Regions from separate parts of the Dactylosporangium salmoneum genome, predicted to be linked through region 1. Evidence: predicted binding sites of a transcription regulator. Region 1 holds the regulator's gene; the other holds the start of a gene.
What was found. The regulator HrcA, encoded in region 1, represses chaperone genes, less so after heat shock. The targets are predictions, from matches to a motif close to GGTTNGCACNCTCNNNNNGAGNGTGCNAACC.

Region 1 (3,310 bases):
CCTCCGCTTCGCTCCGGACCGCTCACGACGCCACCTCCGCAAGCTCCGGCGACGCCGCGAACAAGCTGAACTTATGGTGAGCGGCCCCTCCGCTTCGCTCCGGACCGCTCACGCGTGGCCGTTGAAGGCGTCGCGCATCCGGGAGAAGAAGCCGCCCTGCTTGGACAGCTCGGCGACCTCCTCGCCGCGGCTGCGGGCGAACTCGCGCAGGAGGCGCTCCTGCTCCGGCTCCAGGCGGGTCGGGGTGCGCACGTCGAGGTGGACGTAGAGGTCGCCCCGGCCGGCGCCGCGCAGGTGCGGCACGCCCTTGCCACGGATGCGCAGCGTCGAGGTCGGCTGGGTGCCGGCCTTCACGTCGACCGTCTCCTCGCCGTCGAGGGTCTTGATGGTCAGGCGGGTGCCGAGGGCGGCGGCGGTCATCGGCACGGTGACGCGGCAGTGCAGGTCGTCGTCCTTGCGCGAGTACACGTCGTGCGGGCGCTCATGGATCTCGACGTAGAGGTCGCCGGGCGGGCCGCCGCCGGGGCCGACCTCGCCCTGCTGGGCGAGGCGGATGCGCATGCCGTCCTCGACGCCGGAGGGGATCTTCACGGTCAGCTGGCGGCGGGTGCGGACCCGGCCGTCGCCGCCGCAGGTCGCGCACGGGTGCGGGATGACCGTGCCGAAGCCCTGGCAGGCGGAGCAGGGGCGGGCGGACACGACCTGGCCCAGGAAGGTGCGCTGCACCGACTGGACCTCACCGCGGCCCTGGCAGATCTCGCAGGTCTGCAGGTGGGTGCCCGGCGAGGTGCCGGCGCCCTGGCAGGTGTTGCACACGATGGCGGTGTCGACCTGGATCGGCGCCTCGACGCCGAAGGCCGTCTCGTGCAGGTCGAGGTCGAGGCGCAGGATCGCGTCGGCGCCCGGGCGCACGCGCGGGCGGGGCCCGCGGGCGGACTGGGTGCCGAAGAAGGCGTCCATGATGTCCTGGAAGCCGACGAACGCGCCGCCGGCGGGACCGGCCCCGCCACCGTTCGGGGCGAGCGGGTCGCCGCCCAGGTCGACCATCTCGCGCTTGCGCGGGTCGGACAGGACCTCGTACGCGGCGTTGATTTCCTTGAACTTCTCCTGCGCCGCCGGGTCGGGATTGACGTCCGGGTGGAATTCGCGGGCCAACCGACGGTAGGCCCGCTTGATCTCATCGGCCGTGGAGTCTCGCTTGACGCCGAGAATCCCGTAATAGTCCTTCGCCACTGAGTCCTATGCCCCTGAGATAGATGTCAACTCTGTGCCAGCAGGTCGCCGACGTAGCGTGCCACGGCGCGTACGGTCGCGATGTTCCCGGGGTAGTCCATCCGGGTCGGGCCGAGAACGCCCATGCCGCCGACAACCATGGTGCCCGGACCGTAGCCGGTGGCCACGATCGACGCGGTGCGCAGGTCCTCGATCTCGTTCTCGTCGCCGATGCGGACCCGCGTCATGCTGGGCTCCACCTCGCCGAAGAGCTTGAGCAGGATGACCTCCTCCTCGAGCGCCTCGAGGATCGGCCGCAGCGAGCCCTGGAAGTCCAGCAGGCCGCCGCGGGCCAGGTTGGCGGTGCCGGCGAGCGCGATGCGCTCCTCGGACCGCTCGACCAGCGTCTCCAGCAGCACCGTCGACAGCGCCGTCATCGGCGGTCGCAGGCTCCGCGCGGCCTCCTCGACCAACGCCGCGACCAGCGGTGGGGTGTCGACCAGCCGCTTGCCCACCAGCTTCTCGTTGATGAGCCGCCGCAGCTCCGTCACCTCGTCGGCGAGGATCGGGCCGGGCAGGTCGACCAGGCGCTGCTCGACGCGGCCCGTCTCGGCGATCATCACGACCATGAGCCGGGTGGTGGAGATCGGCACCAGCTCGAAGTGCCGCACGCTGGCCCGGGACAGGCTCGGGTACTGCACCACGGCGACCTGCCGGGTGAGCTGCGCGAGCAGCCGGACCGTGCGGTGCACGACGTCGTCGAGGTCGACCGCCCCGATCAGGAACCGCTCGATCGCCCGGCGCTCGGCCTGGCTGAGCGGCTTGACCCTGGAGAGCTTGTCGACGAAGAGCCGGTAGCCGGCGTCGGTGGGCACCCGGCCCGCACTGGTGTGCGGCTGCCTGATGTACCCCTCCTCCTCCAGCACGGCCATGTCGTTGCGGACCGTCGCCGGGGAAACCCGAAGGTTGTGCCGCTCGACCAGCGCCTTGCTGCCGACCGGTTCCTGGGTGGCGACGTAGTCCTCGACGATGGCGCGCAGCACTTCCAGCTTGCGCTCGTCAAGGGCCATGGCACCTCCTCGTCGACTGGCACTCCCAACTAGTGAGTGCCAGTCTACGTCAGTCGCGCGGGGGCACGCGATGATCGTTTCGCGCACGATAGACGGCATGGCCGCTGGACTGGGCAAAAGATGTCTAAAAGACGTCATGTCGTGTCGCTGGCGCCACTTGATCGATGCACCTACCGTGACCCCCATGACAGAACCACCTCGTCCCCCGGGGGAATACGGCATGCCGTCGGACCCCAACTCCGGGTACCCGCCCCAGCCGCCCGTCTCGGGTGGCGGGTACACGCCGCCGCCGACCTCCGGCGGGGGTTACCAGCAGCCCGGGTACCAGCAGCCCGGGTACCAGCAGCCGGGCTACCAGCAGCCCGGGTATCAGCAGCCCGGGTACCAGCAGCCGGGGCAGTACGGCGCGCCCGGCATGGGCGGCCCGGCCCCCGTCGGCTACAACAACAGCGACGAGAAGACGTGGGCGCTCATCGCCCACTTCGGCGGCATCCTGGTCGGCTTCATCGCCCCGCTCATCGCGCTGCTCGTGAAGGGCAACGAGTCGCCGACGGTCAAGGCGCACGCCAACGAGGCGCTCAACTTCCAGATCACCTACGGGATCGCGCTGATCATCACGTGGATCATCGGGGCCTGCACGATCATCCTGATCTTCGTGCCGCTCCTGCTGTGGATCTACGTCGTCGTCATGTGCATCCTCGGCGGCATGAAGGCCAACAACGGTGAGCTGTACCGCTACCCGGCCACCCTGCGCCTGATCAAGTAAGACCCGCAGTCATCTCGGGGCGGTCGCCAACCTCGGAGGCGACCGCCCCGCATATGTTCACGTCAGTGCCCGGGCCACGTGGTCGGCGAGCAGCCGGCCGCGCAGGGTGAGCACGGCCCGGCCCGCCGCGAACGCCCCCGCCTCCAGCTGCCCGTCGGCGAGGCAGTCCCGCGCGCCGGCCAGCCCGGCCGCGTCGAGCGCGTCCAGCGGCAGCCCGTCGGCCAGCCGGATGCGCAGCATGACGTCCTCCATGTGCCGTTCT
Region 2 (3,310 bases), on a different contig from region 1:
CCGCGGGGGGCCGCCCTGGTCGTCGGCTGCAACACGTTCCCGACCTGGAACTCCTACCCCGGCCTGTTCGCGTCCCTGGTCACCGGCAACCCGGTGATCGTCAAGCCGCACCCGCGGGCCGTGCTGCCCCTTGCGATCACCGTCAAGATCGCCCGGGAGGTGTTGGCCGACGCCGGCTTCGACCCCAACCTCGTGCTGCTGGCCGCCGAGGCGCCCGGCGAGGGGCTGGCCAAGACGCTCGCCCTGCGCCCCGAGGTGCGCATCATCGACTTCACCGGCTCGACCGAGTTCGGCGACTGGCTGGAGGCCAACGCCCGCCAGGCCGTCGTCTACACCGAGAAGGCCGGCGTCAACACGATCGTGATCGACTCGACCGACGACTTCGCCGGCATGTGCCGCAACATCGGGTTCTCGCTGGTGCTGTACTCCGGGCAGATGTGCACCACCCCGCAGAACATCCTCGTCCCGGCGACCGGCATCGCCACCGACGAGGGGCACAAGAGCCTCGACGAGGTGGCCCAGGGCATCGCGAGCGCGGTCGCGAAGCTCACCGCGGACGCGGCCAAGGGCGTCGAACTCACCGGCGCGATCGTCAACGAGAGCGTGCTGGAGCGGCTGGCGAACGCGGCCACGCTCGGCGATCCGGTGCTGGAATCCTCAGACGTTTCGCACCCCACCTACGCCGGCGCGACGGTGCGCACCCCGCTCATCCGCAAGCTCGGCGCCGACGACGCGCAGACCTACGGCACGGAGTGGTTCGGGCCCATTTCCTTCGTTGTAGGAACGGATTCCACGGTGGGTAGTTTGCGGATCTTCGCCGACACCGTCGGCAAGAAGGGCGCATTGACCGCTTCGGTGTATTCGACGTCGGAGGACGTCCTGGACGCCATGGAAGAGGCCGCGCTGCTTGCCGGCGTGCATTTGTCAGTCAACCTTACGGGCGGGGTCTTCGTGAACCAGTCGGCCGCCTTTTCGGACTTCCATGCCAGTGGCGCCAATCCGGCCGCCAATGCCGCGCTGACCGACGGGGCGTACGTGGCGGGACGCTTCCGGGTAGTTCAGTCACGCCGTCACGTCTAACTCTGTTACTTACTAACACGTAGTCGCCGGGCGATGTCTGATCATGCAAGAGAAGGCATGCTCGGCGACCTTTTCAAACTGCTTGATTCGTGACCTTGCTGTCCGATTTGGGCCTGTCGAGGCAGGGGTAACTCCTGTACCGTGCGGTTCGGTCGTCGTTCCTTCGCCGGAGCCACCCCCGGATCCGGCGGCTGTGGTCGAAGGCCCGGGGGCTGGTCCCCACAGCCAGCCGAGTGACGCAGCAGGACCGAAGTAGAGGAAGTGCACCGTGGCACAGGGCACCGTCAAGTGGTTCAACAGCGAGAAGGGCTATGGCTTCATCGCGGTCGACGGGGGACAGGACGTGTTCGTCCACTTCTCCGCGATTCAGATGGACGGCTACAAGTCGCTGGAAGACGGACAGCGCGTGGAGTTCGAGATCGCGCAGGGCCAGAAGGGCCCGCAGGCGGAGCAGGTGCGCCACCTCGCCTGATCAAAAGTCCGCATTCACCCCGCCGGGGCACCGTCCTCATTGATGAGGAACGGTGCCCTGCGTGTATTTCCGGGTCTCTTTTCGGGCTTTGGGGCGTTTTGCGCCGATGGTGGGTCCTCGGCCGCTAGAGTTGATCTTGCCCTCCGCCACCTTGCCCGTCACCCCCGGTTTGCTTGCACTCGACTGGCCAGAGTGCTAAACAAGGACTTGGCACTCGCGTCAGGCGAGTGCCAATGGTCGGGACGGTGCAGCCGCTCCGGTGGGCAACCGCCGGGAGGCTGGTCGTCGCGGGCTCATCCGGCCCGACCGCCGGGGATCCCGCTGGGTCCTCGCAGGGTGCGAAACCAGGCGGTGAGCCGCCGACCCCGCGTGGGTCGAGGCGAATCGTGAGTGTCCAGGAGGACAACGCCGAATGGCCAAGATTATCGCGTTCGACGAAGAGGCGCGCCGCGGTCTCGAGCGGGGCATGAACACCCTCGCCGACGCCGTCAAGGTGACGCTGGGCCCCAAGGGCCGCAACGTCGTCCTCGAGAAGAAGTGGGGCGCGCCCACCATCACCAACGATGGTGTGAGCATCGCCAAGGAGATCGAGCTCGAGGACCCGTACGAGAAGATCGGCGCTGAGCTGGTCAAGGAAGTCGCGAAGAAGACCGACGACGTCGCCGGTGACGGCACGACGACGGCGACCGTGCTGGCGCAGGCGCTGGTCCGCGAGGGCCTCCGCAACGTCGCCGCCGGCGCGAACCCGATGGCCCTGAAGCGCGGCATCGAGGCGGCGGTCTCCTCCGTCGCCGACGAGCTGGCCAACCTGGCCAAGGACGTGGAGACCAAGGAGCAGATCGCCTCCACCGCCTCCATCTCCGCCGGTGACTCCACGGTCGGCGAGATCATCGCCGAGGCGATGGACAAGGTCGGCAAGGAAGGCGTCATCACCGTCGAGGAGAGCAACACCTTCGGCCTCGAGCTCGAGCTCACCGAGGGCATGCGCTTCGACAAGGGCTACATCTCGCCGTACTTCGTGACCGACACCGACCGGATGGAGGCCGTCCTCGACGACCCCTACATCCTCATCGTCGAGTCGAAGATCTCCGCGGTGAAGGACCTCCTCCCGGTGCTGGAGAAGGTCATGCAGTCGGGCAAGCCGCTCGCGATCATCTCCGAGGACGTCGAGGCCGAGGCCCTGGCGACCCTCGTGGTGAACAAGATCCGCGGCACCTTCAAGTCGGTCGCCGTCAAGGCCCCCGGCTTCGGCGACCGCCGCAAGGCCATGCTGACCGACATCGCGATCCTGACCGGCGGTCAGGTCATCAGCGAGACCGTCGGCCTCAAGCTGGAGAACGCCGACCTGTCCCTCCTCGGCCGCGCCCGCAAGGTGGTCGTGACCAAGGACGAGACGACGGTCGTCGACGGCGCCGGTGACGCCGACTCGATCGGTGGCCGGGTCTCGCAGATCCGCGCCGAGATCGAGAAGAGCGACTCGGACTACGACCGCGAGAAGCTGCAGGAGCGCCTGGCCAAGCTGGCCGGCGGCGTTGCGGTCATCAAGGTCGGCGCGGCCACCGAGGTCGAGCTCAAGGAGCGCAAGCACCGCATCGAGGACGCCGTTCGCAACGCGAAGGCGGCCGTCGAGGAGGGCATCGTCCCCGGTGGTGGCGTCGCCCTGGTGCAGGCCGGCAAGACCGCGTTCGACAAGCTGGACCTGGTCGGCGACGAGGCAACCGGCGCGAACATCGTCAAGGTCGCGCTGGACGCCCCGCT

Region 2: the regulator HrcA is predicted to act here: its motif matches at 1,758-1,788, upstream of groL (chaperonin GroEL).

Annotation. Positions count from the first base shown of each region.
Region 1 is NZ_BAAARV010000034.1:21,291-24,600, reverse strand. Features, by position in the region: gene dnaJ (molecular chaperone DnaJ) at 109-1,233, opposite strand; gene hrcA (heat-inducible transcriptional repressor HrcA) at 1,260-2,282, opposite strand; gene ABD352_RS23590 (DUF4870 domain-containing protein) at 2,467-3,048, shown strand; gene hemW (radical SAM family heme chaperone HemW) at 3,106-3,310, opposite strand, start outside.
Region 2 is NZ_BAAARV010000083.1:235,636-238,945, reverse strand. Features, by position in the region: gene paaN (phenylacetic acid degradation protein PaaN) at 1-1,080, shown strand, start outside; gene ABD352_RS42505 (cold-shock protein) at 1,349-1,552, shown strand; gene groL (chaperonin GroEL) at 1,965-3,310, shown strand, end outside.